Regions from separate parts of the Labrys methylaminiphilus subsp. lupini genome, predicted to be linked through region 3. Evidence: riboswitches for the same ligand, from Rfam matches in the RefSeq annotation. Region 3 holds a riboswitch; each other region holds the start of a gene.

Region 1 (4,893 bases), 2.3 Mb from region 3:
GGCGCTGGCGCTCGCCGCCCGAGAGCGTATGCCACAGGCGAGCGGCAAGGCTGGTCATGGCAACCTCCTCCAGTGCGAGGTCGACAATGGCATCGTCCTTGCCAGACCAGGGCATGAAGGCACCCAGATGCGGCGTCCGCCCGAGCTCCACGGCCTGGCGGGCGGTAATGCGATCGGCCGTCTCGGCCTGTTGCTCGACCAGAGCGATCCGGCGCGCGATTTCGCGGCGAGCCAAGGCGTGGAGTGGCTGGTCCGACAGCAACACCTCGCCGCCCTGCGGGCGGCGGATACCGGCCAGCAGGGACATCAGGCTGGTCTTGCCCGAGCCGTTCGGGCCGATGATGCCGAGCAACTCGCCCGGACGAACCTCCAGCGATACACCCTGCAGGATCGAGGCCCCGCCCGCCGACCAGGACAGATTGCGTGCCGACAGGCTCATGCCGTCGCCTTTCTCTGGCTGAGGATGAGAGCGAAGGCCGGCGCGCCGACAAGGGCCGTGATCACCCCGATCGGCAGGACCTGGCCGGGGATGATGATCCGGGACAGAATGTCCGCGACGATCATGAAGACGGCGCCGATCAGGGCGCTGGCCGGCAGCAATCGCCCATGGCGCACGCCCACCACCATCCGCGCGGCGTGCGGAATCACCAGACCGACGAAGCCGATCGATCCGACGATGCTGACCATCACCGCCGTCATCATCGCCGCGACGCCGACGAGCACGACATAAGCGCGCCGGACGGAAATGCCGAGGGATGCCGCCGATTCCGTGCCGAAGGTGAAGGCATCAAGCGCGCGAGCGTGCCAGAGGCAGACCAGCAGCCCCACGGCCGTGATCGGCAGGGCCAGCCAGACATCCGGCCAGCGCACGCCCGAAAGATTGCCCAGCAGCCAGAACATGATGCCCCGCGCCTGTTCGGCATTGGCCGCCTTGGTGACGATGAAGGAGGTCAGGGCATTGAAAAGCTGAGACCCCGCCACGCCTGCGAGGATCACCGCGCCGGTTCCGCGCCCCGATCGCATCGCCAGCAAGGCGACGAAACCGAAGGCCACCAGCGCACCGAGAAAGGCGCCGGCCGGCAGGCTCAAAAATCCCGCGCCGAGGCCGAGAATGGCGACCCCGACCGCCCCCGTCGATGCCCCGGCCGAGATGCCGAGCACATAGGGATCGGCCAACACATTGCGCAGCAGCGACTGCAGCACGACACCCGACAGCGCCAGGGCCGCGCCGCAGCAGGCCGCGACGACGGCGCGGCTCAGCCTGTAGTTCCACACGATGCCTTCATCGATGCGATCGAGAATGTAGCCGGCGCCCCACAGGCGGTTGGCCGCCGTCTTGGCCACCACCTCCATCGGGATGGCCGTCTCGCCGATGGCGGCGCCCAGCCAGAGCGCCAACACCAGCACGGCCAGCGCCAGCATGCCGATTGCCAGCAATCGCGTGACAGCGCGGTTCATCTCAACGCTTCAGGCCGAAACGCTGGATGGCATCGGCGAGCATCTCGATGCCGTCGACGACGCGCACGCTCGGCTGCATGGCCTGGACGTCCATTTCCACGACATGGCCCTGCTTGACGGCCGGCATCAGGCTCGCCACCGGATCGGTCTTGAGGAAATTAAGCTTCACGGCGATGTCGTCGGCGGGATAGCGGCGACGGTCCATCCTCCCGGCGACGATGATGGTGGGATCGGCCTTGGCGACGGTCTCCCAACCGACGCTCGGCCATTCCTCCTCGCTTTCCACGATGTTCCGGACAGCCAGGACGGACATGATGTAGCCTGGGACGCTGTTCTTGCCGGCCATATAGGGATCGACATCGACCTTGGCGCTCGAAAACCAGAAGGCAGCCGAGACCTTGCCATCGCCGGCGGCGATCTTGCGGCGGGCGGCTTCCTCGCGTGCCTTCAGGTCCGCGATGACCTTCGAACCGCGCTCCTGCACGTCGAAGATCTCGGCGAGTTCCCTGATCTCCTGATAGACCAGATCCATGGTGAAAAGGGTGCCGCGCGTGCCGTCGCCACCGCTGGAATTGTCCTTGCCGACGCAATCGGCGGGCGAAACATAGGTCGGGATACCCAGTTCCTCGAACTGCTCGGGCTTGCCGACGATGCCACTGGGGCCGACATGCCACTGGAACTGGGCGGTCACGAGGTCGGGTTTCTTGGCGATCACGCTTTCGAAGCTCGGATCATTGTCGGCCAGGCGCGGAATCTTGGCGTTGGCCTCTTCATAGCCCGGCAGAACCGGGCCGAACCAGACGGCCGTCCCCACCACCTTGTCGGCAAGACCGAGAAGGTAGAGAACCTCCGTACCGCTCTGACCGACGGAGACAGTGCGCCGCGGGGCATGGTCGAAGGTGACGCTGCGTCCGCAATTGGTGATCTTGAGCGGATATTTGGTCGCCTGGGCGGCGGCTGGATCGATGCTCAGCGTCAGGCTGAAGCCGGCCGCAAGCATGACGGCGAAGCTCGACCAGCGGGCCTTGCTCCAGCGGGCCCTTGTCTTGGGAAAAGTCATGACGTTCTCTCGGTTCGCGATAGGAAGATGGCGCTGTTCGGCGCAGGGCCGAAAACGGGAAACGTCCTCAGGCCAGGCTGTGGCAGAGGGTCTGATGGCGCGAAGCGGAGGGAACAGGTGGGCGACGGCCCGAGATGGCGGGAAGAAACGTCACATTGTCTCCTGTTCCGGGCATCCCCGCCCGTGACATGGGATTGATCGAGATGACGGCAGGTTTCCTGGCTCGCGGATATCGGCCTTGCCTCTGCCTTCCCATGGGGTCACCCACAGTGGCATGGCGCTTTTGGCGCCACGAGGATGCTCGGCAATCCGCCTACAGTTGCGGGGGCAGCCACGGCATGGGCTTCGAGAAAGCCGGACCGTGTTCCCTATTACTCCCATCGGGCTCGCACCCGACGGGAACCGTCAGTGCCACAGTTACCGGGGTGTCCCGATCGCGGTCAAGCGAATATGCAAAGCGGGTGGCGGACGATGGCGAGCCCTGTTTTCCCGCCCCAGCGCGCGCCTTCCCTCACCTGGAGCAAAACGCTTTAGGCCCGACAGGCCAGGAACCCCTGTTCGATCACGTCTTTCGGCAGATTACGCCCGATGAACACCAGACGGCTCCTGCGCTCCTCTTCTGGCTTCCAGGGGCGCTGATGATCGCCCTCGATCAGCATATGCACACCCTGCACCACGAAGCGCTGGGGATCGCCGTCGAAGGCGATGATGCCTTTCAGCCGCAGCATGTCGGTGCCGAATTGCTGCACGATCGTGTTCAGCCAGGGCATGAACTTGCCAGGGTCGAGCGATTCCCGGGCGACGAGGGCGAAGCTGCCGACATGGTCGTCATGCTCATGGTCATGGAATCCTGCAAGAAAATCGGGTTCGGCTTCCAGGATGCGGTCGAGGTCGAAGGCACCGCGATCCAGCACCTTGTCGAGCGCGATATCGCAGCGGCGTGTCTCGTGGAGGGTAGCGGTGGGATTGATGCGACGGATCCGCTTCACCACCCGTTCGAGTTCCTCGGTCGTGACCAGATCGGTCTTGTTGAGGAGGATGGTATCGGCGAAGGCAAGCTGCTCCTGGGCCTCATGCGCTGTCTCGATTTCGCCGAGCAGGTGCTTGGCGTCGACCACTGTGACGATCGAATCGAGCCTGGTCTTGGCGCGCACATCGTCGTCGACGAAGAAAGTCTGGGCGACCGGCGCGGGATCGGCCAGCCCGGTCGTCTCGATCAGGATGGCATCAAAGCGGTCACGTCGGCGCATCAGGCCCTCGATGATGCGGATGAGATCGCCGCGCACCGTGCAGCAAATGCAACCATTGTTCATCTCGAAGATCTCCTCGTCGGTATCGACGACGAGATCATTGTCGATGCCGACTTCGCCGAACTCGTTGACGATGACAGCATATTTCCTGCCGTGGCTCTCGGTCAGGATGCGGTTGAGAAGCGTGGTCTTGCCTGCTCCGAGATAGCCAGTGAGGACGGTGACGGGTGTCTGCGGCGCGGGCTGCATGATGTCGGAATTCCTTGATCCGTTGCAGGCGCCTGGGAGCATGTCGATACCACGGGCGCCAGAATGGGCTTCATTTATATGAAACGTTATAACATAACTATCTTTATCTCGGTAGACCGTCAACGGTGTTGCGGGTGTAACCCGCATTCTGGCCGAGGGGCACATTGCCGGCATTCGCGACCGCGACCGTTCCACCGCAATTGCCTGTCAGCGTGGGAAATCGGCGTGGGAGATTTTCGAATCATGGCCCCTGTCGGGTAAGTGTCCATGATGTCCCTGGAATGGAATCAGGCTCCAAAGGTGCATCCTGCAGGCATGACCCGCTCTTCTCCTCAAGATCCTCTCTCCGTCCTCAACGCCATATTCGGCTACAGCGCCTTTCGCGGCCAGCAGGAGGCGGTGGTGCGGCATGTCACCGAAGGCGGCGATGCCGTGGTGCTGTTCCCGACCGGAGCCGGCAAGTCGCTGTGCTACCAGATCCCGGCTTTATGCCGACGCGGCGTCGGCATTGTGGTCTCGCCGCTGATCGCACTGATGCGCGACCAGGTCGAGGCGCTCAAGCAGGCTGGCGTGCGCGCGGCGGCGCTCAATTCCTCGCTGTCGCGCGAGGAAGCCTACAAGGTCCGCCGCTCCCTGATGGACGGCAAGCTCGACCTGCTCTACGTCGCCCCCGAGCGTGTGGCGACACAGGGTTTCCAGTCGCTGATCGCCGATGCCGACATCGCGCTCTTCGCCATCGACGAGGCCCATTGCGTCAGCCAATGGGGCCACGACTTCCGGCCCGAATATCGCGAACTCGGCGGCCTCGCCGCTTCCTTCCCCGGCGTGCCCCGCATCGCCCTCACTGCCACGGCCGACCCGGTCACTCGCGCCGAC
Region 2 (4,893 bases), 1.7 Mb from region 3:
ACGGTGTCGAGGAAGGTGACCTTGAGGCCGCTGGCCGTCACCGCCTTCTTGAAGCCATCCAGCCGCTGGTTCTGGATGTAGGAATTGAGAGCGCCGACCACGCCGATCTTGGCGGTGCCATCCAGCTTGGACTTGACGTAGTCGGCGTAGAACTTGCCGATGTCCTCGCCGGCCTTGAGATTATCCACGCCGACGAAGGAGACATTGTCGCCGTCGGGGATCTGGGCATCGATGGCGATGACGGGGATGCCGGCCTTCTTGGCGGAGGTGATGGCGGGCTTCACGCCGTTGACGTCGATGGCGATCAGGATGATGCCGTCGACCTTCTGGGTGATGTAGTTCTCGATCGCATCGTTCTGGGCGCTCGGAACATTGTTGGCGTTGAAGATGACGAGCTTGGCGCCGGCCGCCTTGGCGGCGGCCTCAGCGCCTTCGTTGATTTGGTTGAAGAACAGGGCCTGCTGGTTGATGGTGACCAGGGCGAAGGTGTCGGCCAAAGCGGACACCGATCCTAGGGACAGCGCCAGGGCTGCCGCTGCCGAGCAGCCGGCGAGATATTTTGAAAGCCGCATTTCAGTTCCCTTCATGGATGGCCCGTGCCGGGCTCATTCTCAGTTCTGACATCAGCATCATTCAAGAGACTTGAATTCATGTCAAGTTACTTGAATGGCGGTCTCGGGGATTCTTGAAACGCCGACGGCGTGAGGCGTTAGAAGGTGGCAGGCGTGTTGACCCAGAAGATGCTCGCGCGCTCCGTTCCGGTGTTGCGGTACCAATGAGGCAATTCCGACTTGAACACGAAGGTATCGCCGGCAGAGAGCTTGAAGGTACGCTCACCGACCATCAGCTCCACGGTTCCGGTCAGCACATAGCCGACTTCCTCGCCCTGGTGCTGGATCGGCCCGGCGCTCTCGCCGCCGGCCTCGATGTGGTGGATGTTGCATTGGAGGAGATGACCGGGCGAATAGGGGATCACCCGTTCCAGCGAGATGCCCTCGCCCCGGCGGAGCGGGTCCAGCGAGATCAGGGGGCGCGAGCCGGCGCGAAAGACGATACCCTCTTCGCTATCCGATTCCTCGAACATCCAGCCGATATTGGTGCCGAGGACCTCCACGAGGCGATGCAGCATGGGCAGGGAGGGGGAGGCCTTGCCGTTCTCGATCTTGGACAGCAGGCTTTCCGAACAGTCCGCGGCCGTCGCCAGGGCCTTCAGCGTCAGCCCCCTTGTCTGCCGGGCCAGGCGAAGGCGGGTGCCGAGCCGCACGGGATTGGCCTGTTCCAGGGGATCGGGGTGATCGCCGGCGCGTCGTTTGAGGTCGATCTTGTTCATTGCGCGATTGCCAGGATGCTTCATTGCCCGAAAGCCTAGCCGACGATTCTAGGCCACAAGCCTGCACCCTGTCCACTTCGCCGCCGGCCGCTCGGCATCAGCGTCCCAAACGGCTGGGCAGCCGGCACCTCCCATGCTACATCCGCAAGACCTTCGGTGCCCGCTTGCGGGAGAATCGGGAACGCGGTTTGAAGCCGCGACGTGCCCAACGCTGTAAGGGGGACTATCCGGGCAGGTTTCAGGCCACTCGCTCTGCGGGGAAGGCGTCCGGATGGGTGGATCCCAAGTCAGAAGACCGGCCGGAGGCGATAGATCGGCGCGCGTGGACGGCGCGGCGATTGCCATCGCAAGGGGAATGACGATGGACCCATCCACGGGAGCGCTTGCGCCCTCCGGGCCGTTTTCACCGGCCGAACGCGACGCCGTCTATCGCGCCATCTTCACCAGGCGGGACGTCCGCAGCCAATTCAGTCCGCAACCCGTTCCGGACGATGTCCTCGCGCGCATCCTCGTGGCCGGGCATCATGCGCCGTCGGTCGGCTTCATGCAGCCCTGGAGTTTCCTGGTGCTGCGGTGCCCTGAGGCCCGGGGCAAGGTGCAGGCCCTCTTCGAGGAGGCCAATGCGGAAGCGTTGGCGATGTTTCCGCCGCAGAAGCAGGCGCAATACCGCTCGCTGAAGCTTGCCGGCATCCTCGATTCCCCGGTCAATCTGTGCATCACCTGCGATCCAGACCGCGCCGGCCCCGTGGTGCTCGGCCGCACCCATGACATGGCCATGGACCGCTACTCCACCGTCTGCGCGGTGCAGAACATCTGGCTGGCGGCACGGGCCGAGGGCGTTGGGGTCGGTTGGGTCAGCATCGTCGATCCCGTGCGCCTGCGTGCGGCACTGGGCATTCCCGAGCGCGTAATTCCGGTCGCCTATCTGTGCCTTGGTTATGTGCACGAAGCCTATGCCCGGCCGGAGCTGGAAGTGAAGGGCTGGCGCCAGCGCCTGCCGCCGGAGGCCGTGCTGAGCTTCGACGCCTGGGACGGCCAGCGGCCCGACCATCCCTTGCTCGCCGCCATGCGGACGGCTATGGGGGATGCTGGTTGACAGAGCAAAGCGCAAAGACGCTTTGGGGTGGCCGGCGCAGATGCGCGCCGTCTCGATCGGGTGGCACGGCCGATGGATTTCCTGCGTAAGAATGCGATCTGGATTATCGCACTGCTGATTACCAGCCTGGTCTTGCTGGAGGGGCCGAGGGCGATCCTGATCGGGGCATTCGTGGCCGCCCTCGTCGGTCTGTTCTGGCTGTTGCGCGGCAAGGCCCGCAAGCCGGCGGCGGGCCGCCGCCTCGAGACCGTGCCGAAAGTTGTCCCCCTTCCGCTCGACCGGGGTTCCGACACGGTTCGGCCGCAGGCGCTCGAGCGCGCCTCTCTCAAGACCATCGATGATCCGAGGCTCGCGGCCGTCGTCCTGATGATACAGCTTGTCCGCACCAATGGCTTGCTGACCCGGGCCGAGCGGGACACGATCCTCGCTCTTATGGCCGATCCACTCGGGATCGGCGATCGCGAGCATGTGTATGAGCAGGCCTTGCAATTGACGGATCGCGGCCGGGTGTTCACGCCGGTCGCCGAGGAATTGGCGCCCCTTCTGCGGGCGCGCCTGTCCCTGCCGGAGCGCCAACAGCTTATCGATATGCTGGGCGAGGTCGCCAATGCCTATGGCGAGGCCAGCGATTTGCAGCGCGAGGCGATCGTTCGCCTGAAGAGACGCCTGCTTGCGCCGGATGCCGCGGCCGGGCGCCCGCTCAATTGAAATAGAAGGCGTAGCTCGCGACGTCGCCGCCGAAGATACTGGTCGCCTGGCCCCAGGCCTCTGCATCCATCACCTTGCCATTGTCGAGGAAAGGCAAGGCGCCTGGGCCGGTGATCCACAGCACCAGGTCGAAATTGCCGGGCTGCTCGAAGACCCTGGCGAGATTGACGCCCTTGGTGAAACGCCAATGCGGCATCAGCAACTTGCCGTCCAGCACCTGCTCGACCTGGCCGAGCAGCGCAAGCCATGAGTCGATACGCTCCTGCGTTACGTCGAGGGAGGGCAGGACGCCGCTCTTCTGCCGCGGGCCCGGCAGCCATTCGTGATCGTCGTCGGTCTCCTTGCCGATCAGCGCCCAGGTCTCACGGTTGAGCCGGATTACCGTCTTGATATGGTCGCGCACCTCCAGCCACATCGCCTTGTCGGCCACCGGCCAGTCGATCGTATGCACCAGGCTGATCAGATCGGCGATGGCGTCGGTGTCACGCTTGCTCGTGCCGAACAGGGTCATGCCCAATCCGTCGCCACCATCGCCGCCATTGGCCTTGGCAAGGCCGCTGATGGCATGTGGAAACAGGCTGCCGAAGCCCGCGTCCCAGCTGCGCGACATGTCGTGCGACAACAGGGTCTTGGTCAGGGCCATCAGGAAATTGCAGTAGCCACGCAGCCATTTGGCGTCGGCCGTGTCGAAGGCGACGATGAAGGGCTTGGGCTTGCCGGCATCGTCGATGTCGGAAATGGCTGCTCCGATATGGTCGCGCTCGTCGATGATGCCGTCGCCGTTCCAGTCGAAGCGGGTGACGGAAAGATCGACCGTCAGCTTGGCGGGGCTGTCGCCGACCTCAGCCAGGGTCTGGTCGGCCTTTTCGAGATCGGCCAGGAACGTGGCGAGGATGCCGCGAAAGTCCTTATAGGTGATGGGCTGCGGATCGGGATTGGTGCTGAAGACGGTGCCCGAGAGGCCGAGCGCCCGCATCGCCGGCATTTCGGTGGCGAAGCCATATTTGTAGAGGGCCTGCGACAAATGTTCGAGCGCCCGCGCCGTGCGCACCATGCCGAGGCCGAGCCTGGCGTCGGCATTGCCGCTGGCCTTGGTGGCGAGGGCCAGCATCTGTTCGTCCGCTTCGCTGATACGCCCCTGGCCGAGATAGCTCTGGAACAGGGCCGAGGCCGGGCTGTCGGCCCTGGCCGGTGCGAAGGAGAACACCACCGTCATCGTGACGGCCGCGGCCCATGTCAGCAAATAGCGCATCGTCATTCCCGGATCGGCAGGGCGCATACCGGGAATCGGATGCCGCCCGCCTGAAAGATGGTTGGATAAGCAGAGGCCGCGAGCGCCGCAACGGCTTCGCGGCCCGAGTCTAAGAAGAGGGAACTTTTCTAGGCGCGAGGTCTCAATCGAACACATTCGCGACGGAGCCGGTCAAATCGATTCCGTCCTTGAGCAGGCGCAGGCGATAGGCCGCGATCGAATAGACCCCGATCAGCCACGCATACATCAGGGGTAAAATCAGCAGCATCATGATCAAAGCCGCGATGCCGCCGCCGGGACCGAATATGCGAGCCAGGACATTCACGACCACGAGATAAGCGAGCCAGATCACCCAGGTGAGGAGCATCATGCCGAAAAGAGGCCAGCGGTATCCGGCGCTGAGATAGCGGCTGCGGCGGAGCGCGCGGATTGGCCCCACATCCTCGTTGATGCAGATGACGAAGGAAAGAAGGTAGGGAAAGACCAGGAAGAGACCAAGAATGCCGA
Region 3 (4,893 bases):
CACGCGGCGATTATGGGCAAAGCCCGCCAGAATCGCCAGGGTCGTCGGCTTGTCGAAAAGATAATCGGTATCGAGGTCCGGAACGTGGTCGGAGGACTGGGAATAGGCCGGTACTTCGAGATCCGTGTCGAAACCAAACAGCTTTTTGGCCGAAACCATGATGTCCGGCAGATTGGCCGGTGTCGTTGCGTCAGTCATTATGCCTTCCTTGGCTGGCGCCAGGACGGCGCAGCCGACAATCAGTTCCAGCGGGCCGGCGGTACTGGCCCCACCGAATTTCCCAGTCTCGCCAGGCGGGCATGGAAAATTCCGCGTCGTCTCCATAGCGTTTTGTGATTTGGTGGAATCACCAAGAATCGCAAAGACGCGTCGAACCAAAGAGCTAGAGCAAAAAGGCGTTTCCGTCTAAACGCGCTTTGCTCGAGGTCGGGCGGGGATCCCCGGGATTGGAACGCGCTCCAAACCTGGAAGTCTCGCCGGTGGTGCGGGCGCTCAGCAGAGCCCAGCGCTACGCAGCGTATTATAGGCCTGGATGATCCCGCGCAATTTATCTTCGCTGGATCGGTCCCCGCCATTGGCATCGGGATGGAGGCGTTTGACCAATGTTTTGTAGCGTGCCTTGATCTCGGGGCCGCTGGCCGTTTCCGGCAGATCGAGCGCTTCGAGGGCCTTGCGTTCCAGCAATTTCAGGCGTCGCCTTTCCGGTTCCGGCGCACTCTGCGTGCGTCCGAAGCCGTGCTCGCCCTCGAAGAAGCCGAAGCCGTCATGGATCTCCGGGCCAGGTTGCGGCCCTTCGCCGCGCTTCTTGGCCCAGGGATTGACGCCCATCGTCCAGGTCGGGCGATGGCCTGTGGCGGCATCGCGCTGATAGGCGCTCACCGAGTCGTCCGGCAGGCCTGCGAAATAATTGTAGGTCTTGTTGTATTCGCGAACGTGCCCCAGGCAGAAATGCCAGAACTGGCCTTCGCGGTTGCGCCCCTTGGGCGCGCGAAATTCACCGGCGTTTCGGCAGCCGGCATGTTCGCATAGCTGTACGCTCGCCGGCTGGACCTCTTCGGCCCTTGGGCGCACCCGGATGCGATCAAACAAGGGCGAGTCCAGATCCATAATGACACACTATGCGAGGGTGAACACAAATGGGCAAGCATGAGCTTGGACGCAAGAGCGTTTTGTAATTTGAGTGAAGCATGTCAAATCGCAAGGACGCTCCAGCCGATCCAAAGGACTGGCTTGGAACCAAACAGTGAGAGCAAACAAGCGTTCATACCTGAACGCGCTTTGCTCTGGGGTTAATTGAGGCGGAATGCCGCTGCAGATTTTGAAATATGGGGTCTGCTGACCCGAAAAAGAAAGAGGCCGCCGAATGGCGGCCCAAGTCTTAGGGAGGAAACGCCCAAGGAGGGCAGTGGGGGAGCGCAAACGCGCATCCACCACGTCCGTAAAGTGATCCTGATGCGTTCATTTCGCAAGTGCGAAATGAAAGAAATTTTGAAAACCGGCCCAAAACCGGGCCGGTGTTGTAAAAATGCGACGTTTGACGCGGTCGGTTGGCCTTTTTCAGCGGCTGGCGGAGGTTTGCAGCAGCTTCTGTGCTGCAACGCCGAAGGCGATCCCGAGCGTTGCCCATAGCACGGCATGGATGCCGAGCGAGGCAACGCGGAACTTCCATAGCACCGTGGCCGAGAAATCCGCCGGGATGTCGTTGACGGCCGGCAGAATCTGCATGGCGACCACCATCACCACCAGATAGGCGGCAGCCCCCACCAGGTTGGCGTTCCAGCGGCCGAGGCTGGCGGCGAGCCGGTTCGCCGTGCCCAGGGCGGCCGCCATCGTCACCAGGGAGAGCAGGATCATGCCGAAATAGAAGGCGGTCCGCAGGCCGATCGTGTCGGGATTGCCAACGGCCGGCGGGTTACTCGGATATTTGATCTCCGCCACCAGCTTGATTGCAGCGAAGCCGGCGATGGCGATCAGGCCTGCTGTCGCGCGCGGGCTGAGCGTGCCGATCCGTCCCTGCGCGAAGGCGAAGACCAAAGCGAAGATGCCGCCGAGGGCTGCGCCATAGACGACCATGCCGGTCATGAGGCCGTAGCTGGACTGCACCGGCCGGCTGACCGGGTCTTCCTCATGTTCATGTGCTGCGGCCGACTGGGAGGTTGCCGGCGTTGCGGATGGCGCCGGCGCGGCGGCGACCGCGTGGCTTTCCTCATAGGCGATAGCGGCATCGACCTGTGGTTCACCGAAGACCCAGGCGAAGCCAGACGCCAACAGTCCGGCCAGGATGCCTATCAGCATCCCCCGGATCAAAAGCGATCTAACCATGTCGTTTGCCTATGCGCCCTAGTGGCAGGGGAAGCCGAGCAGATGGCGAGCGTCGTGCACGAATTCGTGGATGTAGACGCCGGGAATCAGCGAGGTCGCGCCTTGCTCGGCGCCGACGAAATAAATGGCGAGTACGGCCAGGAGCACGGTAAAGAGCGCCCAGGGCAAGATCTCGCGGACCGGGATGGCGATCGGCTGCTGGGCGACGGGTGCCAGAGTTGCGGTGGTCATGAAAAGCTCCTTGGGATTACGCGTCCCGCTACGAGTCATGCTGCCTTGGAAGAGGTCTGACTTCCGGACAGCGCCCAAGCGCCGCCGTTCACAGTGGCGCGACCGTGCCGGATTCACACCGGCTTCCCACCCTTGGCAAAGCCCTTCCATAAGAGCCCAAGTCACGAACATGTCAATATTCCGGAAGCGACTTAGAGCATAAGTTGCGCGACTTTTTGGACGATACCATGCGTTGAAACAAAAACTTAGGGAGCATGATCCGATTGGTTCGGTCGAATCATGCACTCTAAGTCTTGGGAACTGCCGTCATGACACCACGCCTGATCCTGCTATGCCATGGGGCTACGCCTGCGGTGCGCGCAGCGGGTTTTCCCCTCGATGAGGCGCTCGATGCAAGAGGGCTGGCTGCGGCGCGGAAGCTGGAAGGGCATTTCGGCAGGCCGGCCCGCATCCTGAGCAGCCCGGCGCTCAGGGCTCGCCAGACCGCGCAGGCCCTCGGCCATGATCCTGAGGTCGATGAAGCCCTGCGCGAATGCGATCATGGCCGCTGGGCAGGGCTTGCCCTGGACGCGGTAGCGGCCGCCGAACCCGAGGCGCTCCGGGCATGGCTGACCGATCCGGATGCCTGCCCGCATGGCGGAGAGAGTGTTGCAACCCTGATTGCGCGGGTCGGCGCCTGGCTCGATGGCAGGCGGTTCGAGGGGTATACGCTCGCCGTTACCCACGCTTCGGTGTTGCGCGCCGCGGTCGTTCGCGCCCTCGGGGCCGAGGCTCGTTCCTTCTGGCGTATCGATGCCGCCCCGTTGGCGACAGCCGATCTCAGGCCATCCGGCCGGGGCTGGTCGCTGCGGTTGGGGGCATAGAGGCGTTGAGCAGGGCTCTCCAACGGAGTTCCTCTCTTTTTTCGTCATTGGCATGTCGCCGGGCCTTTTGTAGACACGCGTCTGACGGATTGGTCGTCCAAACAGGATTGATGTCATGCGCGTTGCAATGATCGGTACGGGTTATGTCGGCCTGGTGACGGGGGCCTGCCTCGCCGATTTCGGCCATGTCGTCACCTGCGTCGACAAGGATCCGGCCAAGATCGAGGGCCTGCTGGCCGGCCGCATGCCGATCTACGAGCCGGGCCTCGAGGATCTGGTGGCCCGCAATGTGCGTGAGAAGCGCCTGTCCTTCACCACCGAGCTTGCGCCCGCCGTCCGCGATGCCGCCGTGGTGTTCCTGGCCGTCGGCACACCCTCGCGCCGCGGCGACGGGCATGCGGATCTATCCTATGTCTATGGCGCGGTGCGGGAGATCGCGGCGGCGGTCGAAGGCTTCACCGTGGTGGTTACCAAGTCGACCGTACCGGTCGGCACCGGCGACGAAGTCGAGAGGCTGATACGCGAAGTCCGTCAGGATGCCGATGTCAGCGTGGTGTCGAACCCTGAATTCCTGCGCGAGGGCGCGGCGATCGAGGATTTCAAGCGTCCGGACCGCATCGTAGTCGGCACGGAGGAAGAGCGGGCCAAGGAGGCGATGGCCGAGGTCTATCGCCCGCTCCATCTCAACCAGGGGCCGTTGCTGTTCACGGATCGACGCACCTCCGAACTGATCAAATATGCCGCCAACGCCTTCCTGGCGACCAAGGTCACCTTCATCAACGAAATCGCCGATCTGTGCGAGAAGGCCGGCGCCAATGTGCAGGAAGTGGCGCGCGGCATCGGCCTCGACAACCGCATCGGCTCCAAATTCCTGCATGCGGGTCCGGGGTTCGGTGGCTCGTGCTTTCCCAAGGATACGCTGGCGCTGCTGCGCACCGGCCAGGAACATGGCGTGCCCTTGCGCATCGTCGAAGCGGTGGTCGGCGTCAACGATGCCCGCAAGGCGGCGATGGCACGCCGCGTCATCGCGGCCCTCGACGGCAACATCGCCGGCAAGACGGTGGCCCTGCTCGGCCTCGCCTTCAAGCCGAACACCGACGACATGCGCGACAGCCCCTCGGTCCCGATCGTGCTCGCCCTGCAGGACAAGGGCGCCCGGGTGCGCGCCTACGATCCCCAGGCGATGGAGGAGGCGCACAAGACCCTCAGCGATGTCGATTATCGCTCCAGCGCCTATGATTGCCTCGACGGGGCCGATGTTGCCGTGATCGTCACCGAATGGGACGAGTTTCGGGCGCTTGACCTCGAACGGGTCAAAAGCCTGCTCACGCGGCCGGTGATCGTCGACCTGCGCAACATCTACCGGCTCGACGACATGAAGCGGCACGGCTTTCGCTATGAGAGCATCGGGCGCGAGGGGACGACACCCTGACCTTTTTGCGGGCGAGCTTGGCTCAGGCCCGATGCTGCTCCCAGG

Evidence for each region. A riboswitch is a leader RNA that binds a small molecule or an ion and turns the genes downstream of it on or off. The one in region 3 is predicted to bind cobalamin.
Region 1: linked by a shared signal. The riboswitch ahead of ACN6KF_RS13360 (ABC transporter substrate-binding protein) and the one ahead of ACN6KF_RS23990 (CbtB domain-containing protein) in region 3 are both predicted to bind cobalamin.
Region 2: linked by a shared signal. The riboswitch ahead of bluB (5,6-dimethylbenzimidazole synthase) and the one ahead of ACN6KF_RS23990 (CbtB domain-containing protein) in region 3 are both predicted to bind cobalamin.

Annotation. Positions count from the first base shown of each region.
Region 1 is NZ_JBMDIH010000001.1:2,843,120-2,848,012, forward strand. It holds gene ACN6KF_RS13350 (ABC transporter ATP-binding protein) at 1-439, opposite strand, end outside; gene ACN6KF_RS13355 (FecCD family ABC transporter permease) at 436-1,458, opposite strand; gene ACN6KF_RS13360 (ABC transporter substrate-binding protein) at 1,460-2,518, opposite strand; cobalamin riboswitch at 2,710-2,940, opposite strand; gene ACN6KF_RS13365 (CobW family GTP-binding protein) at 3,049-4,017, opposite strand; gene recQ (DNA helicase RecQ) at 4,288-4,893, shown strand, end outside.
Region 2 is NZ_JBMDIH010000001.1:3,397,952-3,402,844, reverse strand. It holds gene ACN6KF_RS16060 (ABC transporter substrate-binding protein) at 1-572, opposite strand, end outside; gene ACN6KF_RS16055 (cupin domain-containing protein) at 710-1,330, opposite strand; cobalamin riboswitch at 1,468-1,648, shown strand; gene bluB (5,6-dimethylbenzimidazole synthase) at 1,692-2,426, shown strand; gene ACN6KF_RS16045 (TerB family tellurite resistance protein) at 2,454-3,134, shown strand; gene ACN6KF_RS16040 (hypothetical protein) at 3,127-4,392, opposite strand; gene ACN6KF_RS16035 (DUF975 family protein) at 4,529-4,893, opposite strand, start outside.
Region 3 is NZ_JBMDIH010000001.1:5,105,900-5,110,792, forward strand. It holds gene cobS (cobaltochelatase subunit CobS) at 1-198, opposite strand, end outside; gene ACN6KF_RS23980 (J domain-containing protein) at 493-1,089, opposite strand; gene ACN6KF_RS23985 (CbtA family protein) at 1,558-2,322, opposite strand; gene ACN6KF_RS23990 (CbtB domain-containing protein) at 2,341-2,553, opposite strand; cobalamin riboswitch at 2,584-2,729, opposite strand; gene ACN6KF_RS23995 (histidine phosphatase family protein) at 2,862-3,416, shown strand; gene ACN6KF_RS24000 (UDP-glucose dehydrogenase family protein) at 3,532-4,848, shown strand.